One region of the Pseudoalteromonas sp. SR44-2 genome, then DNA from elsewhere that is predicted to be linked to it. Evidence: riboswitches for the same ligand, from Rfam matches in the RefSeq annotation. Region 1 holds a riboswitch; the other holds the start of a gene.
The links. A riboswitch is a leader RNA that binds a small molecule or an ion and turns the genes downstream of it on or off. The one in region 1 is predicted to bind lysine.
Positions count from the first base shown of each region.

Region 1 (9,066 bases):
TGACTCTTTTTAATCATGCGGTTATATTTAAAGTTAAGTATTAAGTACCACAAAAAGTCTGGTAGTCATTATCATTCGTCGGTGGAGAGCAAAACTCTGATAACTTTTCACCGTAAGAGTATGGATTACCGGCTATTTTTATAAAGCGCTGTAGTAACTCGCTGGATCCTGTAGCGTTATATTGTGCAATTATTTCTTCGATCACATGATTACGCGGTATAACACGAGGATTTGCCGCTCTCATTACTTCATAACTATTATCGTCAGTTAAACTTACCCACTTAGCTCTCCATTCAATTAGCGACTCAGGTACGCTTTTTTCTCCTTTTAAGGATTCAGTAAGCGCATCAAAGGTATTGGTGTAATCGAGCTGATTATCTTTTAATAGCGTTAACAACTCTGCTATTAACTCGCCACTACTATCGCTAGATTCATTTAAACCCAGTTTTTGTGCCCACATAGCCGTAAACTCAGTATTAAACTGCTCAGCAAAACTATTAATAAATGGCGTCATTAATGAAACCGCTTGCTCGTCATCATCGCTAATAAGCGGTATTAAACTCTCAGCTAAGCGTGCGCAGTTCCAGTTAGCTATATTAGGTTGATTACCAAATGCATAGCGGCCTTGTTTGTCTATAGAGCTAAATACGGTATCAAAATCAAAGCTATTCATCATGGCACACGGGCCGTAATCAATGGTCTCTCCGCTAACTAGCGTATTATCTGTATTCATTACTCCGTGAATAAAGCCAACACGCATCCAGCTCACAACTAGCTTAACTTGGTTTTTAATCACAGCGCCTAAAAATGCTAAATATCGCTGCGAACCTGTATCGGTTATTTCTGGGTAGTGTCGCTCTATAGCTAATTCGGCTAAATTTTTAAGCCCTTCAACATCGCCTTGCGTCGCTAAATATTGAAACGAGCCAACACGAATATGACTCGTTGCTACACGCGTAACGATAGCCCCTGCTTGTGGCGGATTACGATAAACCGTTTCACCACTACCAACAACCGCTAAGCAGCGTGTGGTTTTAACTCCCAGTGCATGCATTGCCTCGCTCATTACGTATTCACGAATAGCAGGGCCAAGAGCACAACGTCCATCTCCCCCTCTTGAGTAAGGAGTAGCACCAGAGCCTTTTAATTGAATATCCCATAACTGGTTTTCATCATCACTAATAGCGCCCAGTAAGTGCGCTCGTCCATCGCCTAAGCGTGGTGAAAAATGTCCAAATTGGTGCCCAGAGTAACCAAGTGCTACTGCAGGAATCGCCTGTTTTTCGTTACCGCTAAAAGTGCTGGCACGCAAATCAGCCGCAACGTTAATATTAAACTCTTTTGCTAAGCTCTCATTCCACAGTAATAACTGAGGAGAGGCGACACTTGCAGGGAAATCTTCTATTGCGAAGTTTTCTGCAACATCTGTGTATCTTGGCACTAATTTCATGGTAATTCCTATTGTTGCTGACTTATACCAACACGGTTGTCACCTACGCCATAAGCAACAATTAAGCTTAACTCTTGCATACTTAAGCCGCTTTGCTTTTGCATTTCGTTAAAAAAAGCTTGGGCTGCATTTAGTGACTTTTTAGTTTGTAAGCCGCCGTCTATAATTTTATGGGCACGTAAATAATTCTCTACATCGCGTGATAGTAAAAATGTATCTTTACCAAGTGCTCGCAGCGCGTAAGGCCCTGTATTTCCGCCTAAACGCGAACCATGTTTTTTTAAATACGCCCACAAACCAATAATATTGTCTGCTGGCCAATTAGCGACAAACTGGCTAAAACTGCCATGTTCTTGTGCTATTTCGTGGATCATGTAAGCATTTTCAGTAATTGTTTTTACTTTTTTATAGTTACGAACAATACGCTCATCCGTTGCTTTTTGTTCCAGCATATCGGGGGGCATCATTAATAACTTATCGACGCTAAAATCCCAAAAAACCTCTCTAAATCCCGACCACTTATTATTAATGACTGACCAATAAAAGCCGCTTTGAAATACTTTTCGAGTAAATTCTTCCAGCCAATCGTCGTCACTTAACATGCTTAGTTGTTTTTTAGATAGCGGTTTTGCAAGTAATAACCTAAGCATTTTTTCAGAGCCTTTTCGCTCTACCGCTCGCTTATAAATATCGCTAAATTTTTCCATACTAATTAAATACCTCACTACTTATGTTGCTAGTGTACGAGAAAAGCACCTAATACGTAACCACCCCTCTTTTCGATGAATTGATCTGTATTTAGTCGCTTGACACCTAGACGGCTAAAATGCTTTAATCGCCGTAATTACCCTATTTAAATTGCACAGGTTTGTAAGTTTTACCCTACAAACAGGTGCAAAGGGCTAGAAGAGGTGCGTTATTCAGGTAGCGTATGTTAGGAGCGCAAACTCCAGTAAGCATACGTGAGGGGAATTAACGCCGAGAAGTAACCACTTTTGCGAGGTGTTTATTTCGGGCGACTAGGTTGAACCCTAGCGACTGTCACCAATAGCTGCTTATAAAAAGCAGCCTGTTAGTTTGGTGGAGAGCTTCTGGTCTTAAATATTAAGGCCGTGCGCCCTATTATTTTAAGCCCATTCGCTCTTCGAATTATTAGTTCGAACGACGTTAATGCGGCTCCTTCCATAAAGCTTTTTAACTCTTCGAATAATACCAATTACATTAAATTAGTTATCGTTAAAATGATCACGTTTTTAATAAAATTGGTACAAATTATAAGTTCGTGAGAGATGATCAACAACTTCAATTTAAACGACTACTCACTGTGGACCGCGCTCGTTACGCCATTTGATCAACACGGCGATGTTGACTACAACACGTTAACTAAGTTGGTTAGCGATCAAGAAGCGGCACATAACGGTATTTTGCTACTTGGCAGTACGGGCGAAGGTTTAGCACTAACGCTAAAAGAACAACAAGCCATTGTTGAGCACGTATGCCAGCTAAAACCAACAGTACCACTCATGGTAGCTGTGGGCGGTAGTAACTTAAAGCAACAAATTGAGTGGGTTAACTACTGTAATACACTCCCAATTCATAGCTTTTTACTTGGCTCACCGCTTTATGCAAAACCTGGTGCTATAGGTCAAACTCATTGGTTTGAAAGCCTACTAAATGCAAGCGCTCACCCATGTATGCTTTATAACGTACCGGGTCGAAGTGCTGTTAGCATCCCAGTGGCAACAATTCAAAACTTACAAAACAATAAAAACTTATGGGCGTTAAAAGAAGCGAGCGGCAGCATTGCTCAGTTTGAAGCTTACCGCCAAGCCGCGCCTAATTTAGCTATTTTTAGTGGCGACGATGCGCTAATGCCTTATTTTGCTCAAGCTGGCGCAAAAGGTTTGGTGTCGGTAGCTGCAAATGCATGGCCTGAACAAACTCACGAGTTTGTTAAGCGCAGTTTAAGTGGTCAACACCCTAATTTATTTGCCCAGTGGTCAAGCGCTATTAATAGCCTATTTGCTGTCGCAAACCCTATTCCCGTAAAGGTACTGATGCATTTGCAAGGTCGCTTAAGCAGCCCGCAACTTCGTCCACCTTTAACACATCTTGAGTTAACTCAAACCGATTGCATCACAACTGCAAACAACACCATTTTATCTTGGCATTAAATACAGGTTTTTATAATGAGCTGGTTAGAACTATTAAATAATTTAGAATCGGGCGCAGTACGCGCAGCATCACAAAACGAAAGCGGCCAATGGCAAGCTAACGTAGAAGTAAAGCAAGGCATTTTAGAAGCCTTTAAAAATGGCACTAATACTGAGTTTGCAGGCGGCTTTGTTGATAAACATAACCTAGCTCCGCAAGAATTTAGTACTGATGATGGCGTTCGTATGGTACCAGGTGGCTCAAGTGTTCGCCGTGGTGCTTATGTTGCTAAAGGCACGATTATTATGCCACCAGCGTATGTAAACATTGGTGCATATATCGACGAAGGCACAATGGTAGATAGCCACGCATTGGTGGGTTCTTGTGCACAAGTAGGTAAAAACGTACATTTAAGCGCTGCAGTTCAGCTTGGTGGTGTACTTGAGCCAATTGGTGCCAGCCCAGTAGTGGTTGAAGATGATGCATTTATTGGTGCAGGCTGTATTATTGTTGAAGGCGTAGTCATTAAAAAAGGCGCAGTACTTGCACCAGGCGTGCGTTTATCTGCGACTATTCCAGTTTACGACTGCGTAAACGAGCGCCAACTAGATAAAGGCGAGCCTATTCCTGAATATGCCATTGTAATACCGGGCTCTCGTCCTGCGTCAAACGAATGGGCACGCAAGCAAGGCTTAAGTATGTCGTGTGCGTTAATTGTCAAATACCGCGACGAACAAAGCGATGCATCATTATTACTTGAAGAGGTTTTACGATAATGAGCTTTTTGAGCACGCCTATCAAAACTGCTGTAAATACTATTACACAACAACTTGATACACCTTTTTTTGTTTACGACCTAGATCAACTAAACACGCATCTTGCGCGTTTAGTTGCGCAAACCGATGTAAAACTGTGGTACGCGGTAAAAGCAAACCCACTGTCTAAAATTATTCAAAGCTTAGACAACGCCGGTTTTAATTTTGACGTAGCAAGTAAAGGTGAGCTTGAGCAAGTATTAGCACAAGGTATTAGCTCACAGCGCGTGCTCAACACAGGGCCTGCAAAAAGCCCTAAACAAATTAAACACTTTATTGAGCGCGGCGTGCGCATATTTGTTGCAGAAAGCCTCAATCAAGTACGTTGGTTAAACCAACAAGCGCAACTGCAAAATACGCAACTCCAAGTACTACTGCGTGTACAATTACGCTGGCCTGAAGGTGAAAAAAACCCACTGGGCGGCGATAGCCTTACGCCGTTTGGTTTGGGTTGTAATGAGTGGCAAGCACTCAATGTAGCCGAGTACCCTGCACTTAAGTTTGACGGCCTGCATATTTTTCAGTGGGGCAACATGCTTAGCACGCAAAAACTAAGCGAATTGTGGTCACAAATGATTGCACCACTTAGCCAACTTGCCAGCGATTTAAATATTAGCCTTAAAATTCTCGATTTAGGCGGCGGCTTAGGTATCCCTTATACACAAAATGAAGCAACACTTGATTGGGATGACTTAATTGCTGCGCTCGCTAAAATTAAAAATGATGCTGGCGTAGAAGAATTATGGATGGAACTTGGTCGCTATGCCGTTGGCGAATGCGGTCATTACGCAAACCCAGTAGTAGAGCGCAAACAAAACTACAATCAAGAACAAGTAATTTTAAGCGGCGGTATAAATCACTTATTACGCCCTGCTGTTACCAGCCAAGACTTTCCTGCTGCATTACTGCGTGAATCCAGTGCTAAAACTCAAGCGGTCACTTTATACGGCCCACTTTGTACAGCGCTTGATTGCTTGGGTGAACATAACTTACCAAGCGATTTAAATGAGCACGACTGGCTAGTGTTTAGCCAATGCGGTGCTTACGGCTTTACCGAAAGTATGCCGTATTTTTTATGCCATGAGCTAGCTGCTGAGTACACCTTGCAAAACGGTACACTTACCTGTGTTCGCCAAGCCGAAAATGCCAGCCATTATTTAAGGTAATAAGTATGAGTAATACAACACACATTAGCCAAGAGAACATTGTAGTAGGGGAAGTTGCAAACGGCTTACCGCTTACAATTCCTGTGTATCGTTTAAAAGGCGATGGCACAGGGCCAAATGTTTACATTCAGGCCAATATGCATGGCGCTGAAGTGCAAGGTAACGCAGTTATTTTTCAGCTGCTTGAGCAATTAAAACACCTTAACCTTAGTGGCGATATTACCCTTGTACCTTATGCCAATCCGATTGGTTGTAATCAAAAATCTGGCGAGTTTACCCTTGGCAGGTTCGATCCGATTACGGGCACTAATTGGAATCGCATGTATCACTACAATAAAAATTTAGTGGCACAGTTTGCACAAAATCATACTCAGTATGACGACGCTACATTAAAAAGTAACTTCAAACAGGCACTTATTGACGAAGTAGACAGCAAACTTAACGGCCCTGCTTATTTACTCAATACGGGTAAACGCATTGCGCTTAACTTACAAAAGCTCGCTCATCAGGCTGATATAGTACTCGATTTACACACAGGTCCTATTTCAAGCAAGCATCTGTACTGCCCAACCTATGCAACCGACAGCGCACGTTACTTTAATATTGAACATGTACTCCTTATTCCTAGTGATTTTGACGGCGCTATGGATGAAGCTAACTTTTGCCCATGGTGGCATTTAAGTGATGCGCTTAGCGGACAAGGTCGCGAATTATCAATACCTGTAGAAGCATTTACTGTAGAGCTAGGCAGCCAAGAAAAAATAGACTTAAAAGAAGCATTAAACGATGCAAACAGCATTTTAAGTTACTTAAATCACAAAGGCGTATTACAAAACGCACCGCATACGCCAGCTAATATGACCCGTTATGCATGTAATTTAGATGACTACTTTGCCTACTACGCCCCTATTGGCGGCATGGTTGAATACTTAGCCCCACTTGGCGGGCACATTAAAGCTGGTGAGCCTATTGCCAATATTTTACGCATGGAGCGCTACTTAAGTGAGCAACCATTGCAAACACTTACTCTTGATTGCGATGCAATTGCTATTTTGCACTTCGCCTCAGCGAGTGTTAATCAAGGTACCGAGCTTTATAAGTTTTTTACTAACATATTTGAGCTTTAGCTCACCCTTCTCATTGCGTGAGAGTAATACCAATTGCATTAAATTAGTGATCTATTATAGCGATAAGGAAATAGCTTAATAACAAGGCTAAAATTATGGTACATAGTTGTTCTATATAAATAATTTTTAACGTAGTTAGTGAGCTATTTAATACGCTAGAATAATCATGTTTTTAATAAAGTTGGTATAAATTAACTAAAATAGTTAATTTGCATTAGAAAAGCGGCTTAGGCCGCTTTTCTTTTGATCTATACTTACTTTGTATACGTATAGACCTTGTTATAAATACAAATTCAGTAAAAGTTCACCGTTACATATGTAAAAAGACGTTATAATTAAATTAACGCATACAACAACCCAAACTCACAAGGAATTACAATGAGCTGGCGCCACTGGATAACTCTTTCTGCTTTAATTAGTACCGCTACCTTCGCACAAGAAGAAGTTGCTACAAACGAGCAAGATAACGACATCGAGCTTGTAAAACAGTGTATTTTAAATGAGGTAATTGGCGGAGATGGTAAACAGACATTAGACGATCTTCGTAAAAAGTGTTCAGCTCTTGAAGAAAATAAACAACTTACCGCGCTTGATAAACGCCAGGCCCGTGAAGAAGTAGGTAAAAAAAATAGAAATGTAATTACGCCACATAAGCGTAACTATATTTTACCGCTTTCGTACGTATCACACCCAAACGATCGCCCTTTTGATGGTTTTGATGCACTAACAGATGATAACGACGGCGAACCGCTCGACAATCTAGAAGCCAAATATCAGCTATCGATAAAAGTACCTCTTTACGATGATTTTTCGGATAAAGACCAAGCCATATTTTTTGGCTTTACACTGCAATCATATTGGCAAATTTATAACTCAGAAATTTCGTCTCCATTTCGTGAGACCAACTACGAACCAGAGATATTTTGGATAAATTACCTCGACCCAGAAAACGTATTATGGGGCGACGAAATGGCAATCGCATTAGGTATTTCGCATCAATCAAATGGTCGAAGCCAACCAAACTCACGTTCGTGGAACCGTATTTACGCAGACTTCATTTGGGAAAACAGAGGCTTTGTTTTTAGCTTTAAACCTTGGTACCGAATAGCTGAGGACGAAAAAGAAGATATTTTAGAAGCCAATGGCGACGACAACCCAGACATATACAAATACATGGGTTACTTCGAATTTAGCGGCGCGTATCGTTTTCATGACCATGAATTTAGCTTTATGACGCGTAACAATTTAAATTCAGATAATCGTGGTGCAATTCAACTCGACTGGTCGTTTCCTTTATGGGGTCGCGTTCGTGGTTATGCACAATACTTTAACGGTTATGGCGAAAGCTTAATTGATTACAATGCGGATGTAGAACGTATTGGTGTCGGTATATTATTAACCGATCTGCTGTAATACTTCCCTAAGTTTTACGCACAAAAAAGCCAAGCATTGCTTGGCTTTTTTGTGTTTTGAACAGCTAAACAGTTATTTTTTTACTACAAACTGCCCTTCAAATTCTGCAACCACGTTATCACCATCGTAAATAGTTACTGGCACTACGTAACTTGCTTTACCGTCGGTTTCTAAATCGCTTAACTTGCCCTTACAGGTTTGTATATCAACACAACCACGTGGGTCGGTAGTAAGCGGTTTTAAGTACTTAATGTTAGCATCGGCTAATACAATATTACCTTCAAGCCCAGCTTCTTTAAGTGCTAAGTACGTAGCGCCCCAACCTGTTAGCGTGGCCAAGCTATAAATAGAACCTGCAAACATAGTGTTATGTAGGTTTAAGTTAGCGTCTAGGTCGGCGCTGGTTGTAAATTGCCAATCGGTATAGCTTTCTACCTTAATCCCCATCGCGTCACTAATTGGAATAGACTCACGCCACGTATTTTGTAGTACTTGCGTCCAATTAGGGTGACGAAACCAACCTGGCTCAGACGGTTTTTGCTTTACCATTTTAAAGTGTTGTACATCGCCATAAGCTAAGTGCGCTTTTTCTTTTAATTCGTAACCGTGGCGTTTATAAAATTCAAGCGCTCGTTCGCGTGCAAACAATACAAGCTCACCTGCGTTTTGAACCCATGCAATTTTTTCAAGCTCGTGCAGTAAGCGACTACCAATATGCTGGTTACGATTACCCTCTGCAACCGCCATATAGCGCACTTGTGCTTGCTCATGATTGTTAAAGTGCAAACGTGCTACACCTAGCACTTCGCCTTCTTTATTTTTTATAAAGCGGTGCTCAGAGTCTTGTTCCATATCGTCTTGTTCAGAGCCACGTGGCTCGCCCCAAGGCGCGCGTAATACCTGCCAACGTAATTGGTAATACGCTTGCCAATCTTCGCTAC
Region 1 covers NZ_JACJDW010000013.1:66,692-75,757, forward strand. The annotation lists gene H5115_RS09990 (YdiU family protein) at 41-1,450, opposite strand; gene H5115_RS09995 (DNA-3-methyladenine glycosylase I) at 1,459-2,157, opposite strand; lysine riboswitch at 2,349-2,549, shown strand; gene dapA (4-hydroxy-tetrahydrodipicolinate synthase) at 2,740-3,624, shown strand; gene H5115_RS10005 (2,3,4,5-tetrahydropyridine-2,6-dicarboxylate N-succinyltransferase) at 3,640-4,380, shown strand; gene H5115_RS10010 (PLP-dependent decarboxylase) at 4,380-5,585, shown strand; gene H5115_RS10015 (succinylglutamate desuccinylase/aspartoacylase family protein) at 5,591-6,712, shown strand; gene H5115_RS10020 (phospholipase A) at 7,091-8,125, shown strand; gene H5115_RS10025 (bifunctional GNAT family N-acetyltransferase/hotdog fold thioesterase) at 8,198-9,066, opposite strand, start outside.

Region 2 (9,066 bases), on a different contig from region 1:
CGAATATCAACCATTTCAAGCATTGGCTCTATGTATTCGTCAAAGGCTTCTATTACCGCTTTATAACGCTTTTGCAGCGATTGCACTGTATTATTTGATTTGGCTTGTTCAACAATGTTTAAAATAGCGTTTTCGTTGTGCGTATAGAGCTTCATTATTTTACGCACCCGATCATCCATAATGCGGCTGTAGCGTCGTAAGTCGTCAAAGTCTTCTATTTCGCCAGCGTTATCTAGGCGGTTACCTAAACGAGCAAGGTCCTCTACTAATACGCTAATTTCTTGCGCTAAACCTAAATGCTCTTCTTGCAGTAAAAAAGTAGCAAAATCAGCAATAGCACGATTTATTTCAAGCTGAGAGGATTTAGCCAGTGGAATTAAAATATCTTGGTTTAACAAACGATTTGTTTCTTTATAAATGCGTTCGTTTGACCACGTAGGCTGCTTTTGCTTAATCGCGTTTTGTACGTCTTTTAGGCTAAAGTCAGCCATTTTAAAACGTTTAAATAATAGCTCTAATACACCCCAATGTTCGGTTATGGTGTTTAGCAGCTTTTTAGCTGGGATCATAAGGGGTTACAACATCCTAGTATTTTATTATTGAGTTATTTTAGAAGACTCATTATTACGTATTTTTAATTAACCTTGTCTGTATATAGTATTCGTTTTTAAGACCATTTAATAATAGTTTTTGCATAGAGGCAGTGCTAAAATTCGCGCCGAAAATAGGCACATGAAATGGAATGTTATTTGTGTGTTCTTTAAAACTATATCAAAGGTTGTTTAACTACCATGGTTTCCTCGATTATTCTAACCCTGATAGCGATTGCATTTTTACTGATCGTTATAGAAGATATAATCCATGTCAATAAAGCTAAAACCACGCTGTTTTTTGGTACGCTTTGCTGGATTCTTCTTTTTATATACCCCCTACACGGGCAAAGCCCCGATACGATTCAACATCTTTTAAATGAAAATATTTTAGAAATTGCCTCATTATGGCTATTTTTAATGGCTGCAATGACCTTTGTCGCGTATTTAAATTCAAAGGGGTTTATAGAAAATATTGTGCACCGTGTTATGCCAAAAAGTATTAGCGAAAAAAAGCTCATGTTTTTGGTGGGTGGTTTTGCGTTTTTGTTTTCGTCGATTTCAGATAACGTAACAGCGACGCTTATATCGCTTGCGGTTGTTATGTCGTTAAAGCTTGAACCTAAAAAGCTCGTTAAATACGCCACGCTTATTGTGTTTGGAGTGAACTCAGGTGGGGTATCGCTAATAACAGGTGACGTAACCACACTAATGATATTTTTAGATGGCAAAGTAACCATTGCTCATTTATTACTACTTATAGCGCCAGCACTTGCAAGCGTTATGCTGCTTGCTGCGTTACTGTCTATAGGTATGAAAGGGCGTGTTGAGTTTGCTAGTGCAGGTAAAACCCGCATTGAAAAAACCGACATAACCATTGCTGTTATATTTTTATCTACCGTAGTGAGCACACTTACGTTGAGTGTAATTTACAGCGTACCGCCTTTATTAACCTTTTTGTTTGGCTTATCAGTGATGTTTTTAGTGGCGCAATTTTTAATGCGCAAAAAAGACATAAACAAAGACATAATCGATTTTGTTCGCGATATAGAATACGACACATTATTGTTTTTTGTAGGTGTACTTTTACTTGTTGGCGCACTTAAAGAAATTGGTATGTTGAGTAAATTTACCGACCTATACACGGTAATGGCACCAGAATACGCAAACTACTTAATGGGCATATTATCAGCAGGGGTCGATAACGTACCGCTTACCGCTGCATTATTAAAAGCCAATATAGTAATGAGCCAACAACACTGGTTGTCGTTTACGTATGCAACGGGGGTGGGCGGTTCAATGCTTATTATTGGTTCGGCTGCGGGCATTATTGCCATGAGCAAAGTTAAAGCGCTTACCTTTATGAGCTACTTGCGTTTATCGCTGCATTTATTAATTTGTTACACGGTTGGATATGCGGGCTCGTATTACATGGGCAGTTTTATTTAACTCATAAATTATTAAATGCTTGACAGCTAGACGTCTAAACGATAACTTTCAAAGCCCCGCTACTTAGTGGGGTTTTGTTTTATTAGCCACTGGTTAATAAAGCATTCAGAAGAGGTGCGATACTTAGGTACTTAATGTTAGGCGACGAAAGCCGATGATCATTAAGGAGGGAAGTACTCGCCGAGGAAAATAATGGTACGTCGTCATTGTTTTTCGGTTTATGGGGCTGAATCCTCAAAACTGTCACCAATATAGGTGGAGAGCTTCTGGCAGTGGACTTATCTTCAAGCATTCCTTTGCCAAGTTCTTCTTGTTTTATTGCGGTTTGGATACCGCGAAAGGAGACTAAATGACTACCGTATCAGCGCCACAAACAGTGCCTCAAACAGAGTTAAGCGCAAAATCAGATTACATCGTTGCCAAATTTGGCGGAACCAGTGTTGCAAATTTTGAAGCGATGAGTCGCTGTAGCGAAATTATTGTTGCAGATAAAAGCGTACGTATTGTTGCCGTGAGCGCCAGTGCCGGCGTAACTAATCACTTAGTTGCACTGTGTAAATCAAGCATTACTCCTAGTGAGCGCCAAGAACACATAAACGGCGTTCTTGCTATTCAACAAACTATTTTAGATGAATTATCGCTAGATGCCGATTTAGCGGTTGGCTTTAACGAAACCCTAAAAGCATTTCAAACATTGGCTCAAGAGCCACTAACAACCGATCAGCAACACGACGAGCTACTTAGCTTTGGTGAGCGTTTATCGTCGTATTTGTTTGCTCAGGTACTGCGTTTACAAGGTTTAAATGCCGATCGCTTTGATGTGCGCAAGGTGCTTAAAACCGACAGTCAATTTGGCAAAGCAACGCCCAATGTTGCAGCCACAGCGCAAGCCGCTAAAGAACATTTAATTCCGCTGTTAGACGCTCAAGTAATTGTAACTCAGGGATTTATTGGTAGTGACGAATACGGTCAAACCACAACGCTAGGGCGTGGTGGTTCTGACTACAGCGCTGCATTACTAGCTGAAGCAATTAACGCTAAAAGTGTGCATATTTGGACCGATGTAGTGGGTATTTTTAGCACCGACCCGCGTTTGTGCGCAAAAGCGACGCCTATTGCACGCTTAAGTTTTGACGAAGCCGCTGAAATGGCAACCTTTGGCGCAAAAGTATTACACCCAGCAACTATTTTACCAGCAAGCCGTAGCCACATTAACGTGTTTGTAGGTTCTAGCCGCGAGCCAGAGCGTGGCGGTACGTGGATTGAGCGCGAAAAATCGCAGCAACCAGGTATACGCGCAGTAACGCAACGTAAAAACCAAATATTGCTTACGCTTAAAAGCCCAGAAATGCTACTAGCAAGCGGCTTTTTAGCACGCGTATTTACACTATTAAGTGAATACAATATATCGGTAGATTTGGTAACCACATCAGAAATCAGTGTAGCTATAACGCTTGATAACGCGCAAAACGCCTCGCGCCCAGAGCTTGATCAAGAATGCCTAGATAAGCTTGCAGAGTTTTGTCATGTTTCGGTAGAAAACAACCTAACATTGGTGGCACTTATTGGCTCTGAGATTCAATTACGCCAACACGAAATGAACTTAATGAGTGTACTAAAAGACTTTAACATTCGATTAATTTGTCACGGTGCTAGTAAGCACAACCTGTGCTTTTTAGTAGAGCAAACTGAGTCAGATAACGTAGTACAGTCTATTCATAGCCGTTTATTAGAAAATGATTTTGCTGCGTAAGTAATCGTTATTCAGGGAAATTAACTAGTAAAATCAGTTAATAAAGTCATTTAATAAAAAGCATCGCCAGTCGGTGCTTTTTTTATGCACCACACTCACATCAAAACAAGCATTACTGTCACTGCTATCAACTACAGTAACGCGATTACTGCAAGCACTCAGCTTTGCACTATTTAATTCGTCAAACACATTAGGGCTAAGTAATTTTGCAATAGGGCGGCTGGTGGCTTTAGCAAGTGACTCTTTTAATGTCCAAATTCTAAAAAATGTATCTGCTTGGACTTGGGTATTAGTAGGCTCAGTGATAAGTGTAATTTCATCATTATGATAAAAATGCTTAGCGAGCTTTTCAAACGGGCGCTTTAGGCTTACTTTTTCAATATCAAAACCAAACTCACTTCTATCAAAATTTAGCGCGACCCCAACTAAACCATGCGAGTGTGAAATACAGGTATTTATAACACCACCACTTACATGTACTTGCAGCTTTGAGCTTGCTTCGTCAAATTCGGTACTCATTTTATTAAGGGCTACGTGAGCATGTTGCGGCTGCGTTACTTTAATAAGGTGTTTTAACAATAACCGCGTCGCTAAATACTCTTGCTTAGCTTGTGGGCTTTTACGGCGGTTTATAATGTTTAACTCAAACGGGCTTAAGCAATCGGGCAAATTAAAGTCACTAAGCTCAAGTGTTTTAGCATTAAATAATAAAATGCTGTTACTCGCTAAAGACAAATTTGCCAATTGAGTTGAAGTAATACTCAAGGCGTTTTTAAAATAGTGTTCAGTCATAAAAGCCCTAAAGCAAAAGAAGTCGCTGATATTGTGAGCGGTTAGCGCCACTAACAAAGGCTGGGTACAATTTTATTACTCAGCTGGCATGAAATATGGTTTAATTCACAATAATCAAAATAATAACAGATTTGTAGATGTATGGCACAAGTGCGTGATGGGTTTCAAAGCCGACTTGGTTTTGTTTTAGCCGCTGCTGGCGCAGCAGTGGGTTTGGGTAATATTTGGGGTTTTCCTACGCAAGCGGCCAACCATGGCGGCGGTGCTTTTTTACTGGTTTATTTTATTGTTATATTTTTACTTGCGCTTCCTGCGCTGTATACCGAACTTTATTTAGGTCACAAAGCACAAGCTAACCCGGTAAAAGCATTGGGCGACGCATGGCAAAACACTAGCCGTAAAGTAGGTGCAGCAGCCGGTTACATAGGCCTTGCAGGCGCAGTTGTTATGCTAAGTTTTTATTCAATAGTGGCAGGGTGGATGCTCTCGTACGCTATTGAACCCATAACAACTTTTTTAGGTTTCACAGGCGCAAGCGAATTTTTACATAGCGACTCAGTGCTGCGTAATTTTGTATTTACGCCGCTTATGCTTATTTTAACTGCCAGTATTATTTTAAAAGGGGTTAAATCGGGAATCGAAACCTGGTCGCGCCGTTTAATGCCACTGCTACTCGTATTGCTTGTTGGTTTAATTGCCTACATTGCAACACTAGAAGGCGCAAGCGAAGGTTTTGCCGCGTATTTAATTCCTGATTTTAGCCAAATACTCGACCCTAATTTAATTATTGCCGCAATGGGTCAAGCATTCTTTTCGCTCTCACTAGGTGTGGGCTGTATGATGATTTATGGCTCGTATTTACAGCCAGATGCTAATTTACCAAAGCTCACAGCAGGTGTTGCACTACTTGATACTGGCGTTGCTTTTTTAGCTGGGTTACTCATTATTCCTGCTATTTATGTGGCGCAGCACAACGGTGTTGAAGTATTTAGTGGCGGTAAATTGATTGGCGAAGGGCAGCTAATTTTTGCTATTTTACCTGAGCTATTTAGCACCATGGGCGAAATTGGCTTATTAGTTGGTTTATTGTTTTTTGTATTAATGTCTATCGCATCGGTTACGTCAACTATATCGACTACTGAAATTCCGGTAGCGTTTTTAGTCGAAAACCATAACGTTAGTCGCACCAAAGCAACATGGGCAGTGAGCGCCGTTGTACTTGTGTGTGCAAGCGCAATTATACTAAATTTTGATTGGTTATTTGGCTTAGTTATTATGCTATTTACTCAATACCAATTACCGCTTATGGGTTTATTTTACTTTATTACAGTAGGGTGGATGTGGCAGCGTGGTAATAAATTACACCAAGCAACAACAGGCGTACATTACTGGTTTGCTCAGTATATTCGTTTTGTTTGCCCATTATTAATGACCTTAGTATTTGCAAACGTTGCCTTTGGATAATTTTATCTAAACCCTAAAAATAGATTAATAAAGCGAAGTGAGTTTAAAACGCACTTCGCTTTTTTTATACCTGTAATTTAGGTATAGCTTATGTCTTTATAAAACCTCATTAGTTAAAGGTTTACCTTCACTTACTTCAAGCGCGTTAAGTAGCGTTGTGTTTGCTATTTCGGTGAGTGCTTCTTGGGTAAAAAAGCCCTGATGCCCCGTTACTAATACATTTTTAAAGCTCACTAAGCGCGAAAATATATCGTCTTGGTTTATTTCGTCACTGTGGTTTTTAAAAAATAGCTCCGACTCTTGCTCGTAAACGTCGAGCCCTAAGTAGCCTAATTTTTTAGTTTTAAGTGCATTAATGCACGCTTTGCTGTTAAGCAGTGCCCCGCGAGAGGTGTTAATAAGCATAACGCCGGTTTTCATTTTACTAAATGCCTCATCATCTATTAAATGATGAGTTTGTTCCGTTAATGGGCAATGCAAAGAAATCACATCGCTTTTGCTAAGTAAGGTGTCTATATCGGTAATTGTATAATTGCCAGGTTGTGCGTATGGGTCGCACACTAATACTTTAGCGCCAAAGCCATTTAAAATGTTACACAGCGCAAGGCCAATTTTACCGCAACCTACAATACCCACGGTTTTATTGTGCAAGTTAAAGCCTAGTAGCCCGTTTAAATCAAAGTTGTCTTCGCGTACGCGGTTATACGCTTTATGGGTTTTACGGCTAAGCGTTAGCATAAGTGCAATACAATGCTCGGCTACGGCCTCAGGGCTGTAAGCCGGTACGCGTAATACTTTAATTTTATGTGCTTTTGCTGCAGGTAAATCAACATTATTAAATCCTGCACAACGCAGTAAAATAGTATTTATGCTTTGGCTTGCCAGTTGTTCAATAACAGTGGCGTTTACGGTGTCGTTAACAAATACGCATATGGCATCAAACCCGTTTGTTAAAATAGCCGTTTGTTCGCTCAAGGATTGCTCAAAATACGTTATTTTAATATCACGGTGATCGTGTGTACTTTGTTCAAAAAAAGGCAGTTCGTACTTTTGAGTACTAAAAAAAGCAATATTCATGGTAATAGCCTCAACGCTTAATAAGTATCAATACAATAAACTACTTTATAAACCTGTGCTTTAGTAACACGCATTTTATTGATTTAAATTAAGCCTTAGCTGGCGTAAACAAAGGTATTTTTGATGCTACCTTTTTACCACCTCTTGCTGCGCTTAACTTTGCGGCTTGCAGTAGGTTGCTTTCTATTACTTGTTTAAGTGTTTCGGGCTTAGTACGTGGTGCATAGCGTGCAACAAGTTGCCCTTGTGAGTTAATTAAAAACTTAGTGAAATTCCACTTAATTGCACGGTTTTGCGAAATACCCCGCGTATGCGACTTTAAATAATTAAACAACGGATGTGTTTCTGGCCCGTTTACCATTACCTTACCAAATACCTCAAACGAGATATTAAATTGATCTTGGTAAAAGTCTTTTATGGCTAAATTATCAAGCGGCTCATTTTGGCCAAACTGGTTACACGGAAATGCCAATATTGTAAATCCGCTACTTTTATATTCTTGATATAGTTTTTCAAGCGCACTTAATTGCACCGAAAAATTACACTTACTCGCTGTATTAACAATAAGGACGGTTTTGCCCTGTAACTGGCTAAGAGGAAAATTTTCGCTGTTATAAAGTGGTGCATTAAATTGATAAATACTGTCCATAGGTTACCTACTTACCTTTCCCGTTAAGGAAATTTTATAAAGACTTTCATTCGCTTTTTTATCGACCGGTTGACATAATCGAGGTCTAGTTTCTAAGTTATCAGTTAAATAGGTCATTTTTATGTCAATGAAAGTCGCATTTATAGGTTTAGGCGTAATGGGTTACCCAATGGCGGGGCATTTAGCAAAAGCAGGGCACAGCGTATGCGTTTATAACCGCACTCAAGCTAAAGCTCAAACGTGGACTGCAGAACATTCAGGAAGCTTTGCATCAACCCCGCGCGAAGCTGCCAGCAATGCCGACATTGTATTTATGTGTGTTGGTAATGATGACGATTTACGCTCAGTAGTGTATGGCGACGACGGGGTGTTAGCGGGCATGTTACCGCACACCGTTTTGGTTGATCACACAACAACCTCAGCTGAAGTAGCACGTGAAGTGGCTGCAAAAGCGGCTCTGCAAAATATCGACTTTATAGATGCGCCTGTATCGGGCGGACAAGCTGGCGCCGAAAACGGCGTATTAACGGTTATGGCGGGTGGCAGCGAAGCCGTATTTGCTAAAGTGCAGCCAGTAATGGCGGCGTTTAGTCGTTTTAGCCAACTGTTAGGCGGCGTTGGCTCGGGACAACTTTGTAAAATGGTTAATCAAATTTGTATTGCTGGCGCAGTGCAAGGTTTAGCCGAAGGCTTACATTTTGCCAAGCAAGCTGGGCTTGATGGTGAAAAAGTAATAGAAACAATATCTAAAGGCGCAGCCGGTTCGTGGCAAATGGAAAACCGCTACAAAACAATGTGGGCGGGTGAATATGAGTTTGGTTTTGCCGTAGATTGGATGCGTAAAGATTTAGGTATTGCACTCGATGAAGCTAAAAACAACGGCGCTACTTTACCAATGACCGCAACGGTCGATCAATACTACGCCGACGTACAAGCACTTGGCGGCGGCAGATACGACACCTCAAGCTTACTAGCACGCATTGAAGCACTGCATAAAAAGTAACGCTGTAGACGCGAAGCTTGCTTGCGTGATGGGCAAAGCCCATAAAAATTCAAACAAAAAACGCGACGCTTAAATTACTATAGCGTCGCGCTTTTATATGCGTTGTATAAGTACGTCTAAACCAAATTACATGCTTTGTGCGTAGTTATACAACGCCTTTAAAATTGTAAGATTTTTTTCGCTTTCGTCATGTTCATGCGCTAGGTTTTCAAGGGTAATCATAAAGTCTTGTGCATTAATCGACGGTTGATCTTCTCCGTGCATTAACTTGTTTTGGCAATACTGGCGC
Region 2 covers NZ_JACJDW010000014.1:47,330-56,395, reverse strand. The annotation lists gene H5115_RS10510 (hypothetical protein) at 1-569, opposite strand, end outside; gene nhaD (sodium:proton antiporter NhaD) at 792-2,039, shown strand; lysine riboswitch at 2,141-2,313, shown strand; gene lysC (lysine-sensitive aspartokinase 3) at 2,389-3,792, shown strand; gene H5115_RS10495 (4'-phosphopantetheinyl transferase superfamily protein) at 3,826-4,584, opposite strand; gene H5115_RS10490 (sodium-dependent transporter) at 4,726-6,048, shown strand; gene H5115_RS10485 (2-hydroxyacid dehydrogenase) at 6,145-7,125, opposite strand; gene H5115_RS10480 (glutathione peroxidase) at 7,214-7,774, opposite strand; gene H5115_RS10475 (NAD(P)-dependent oxidoreductase) at 7,896-8,777, shown strand; gene sbcB (exodeoxyribonuclease I) at 8,904-9,066, opposite strand, start outside.
Region 2: it holds a riboswitch for lysine, as region 1 does, so the genes downstream of both, lysC (lysine-sensitive aspartokinase 3) here and dapA (4-hydroxy-tetrahydrodipicolinate synthase) in region 1, are expected to answer to the same signal.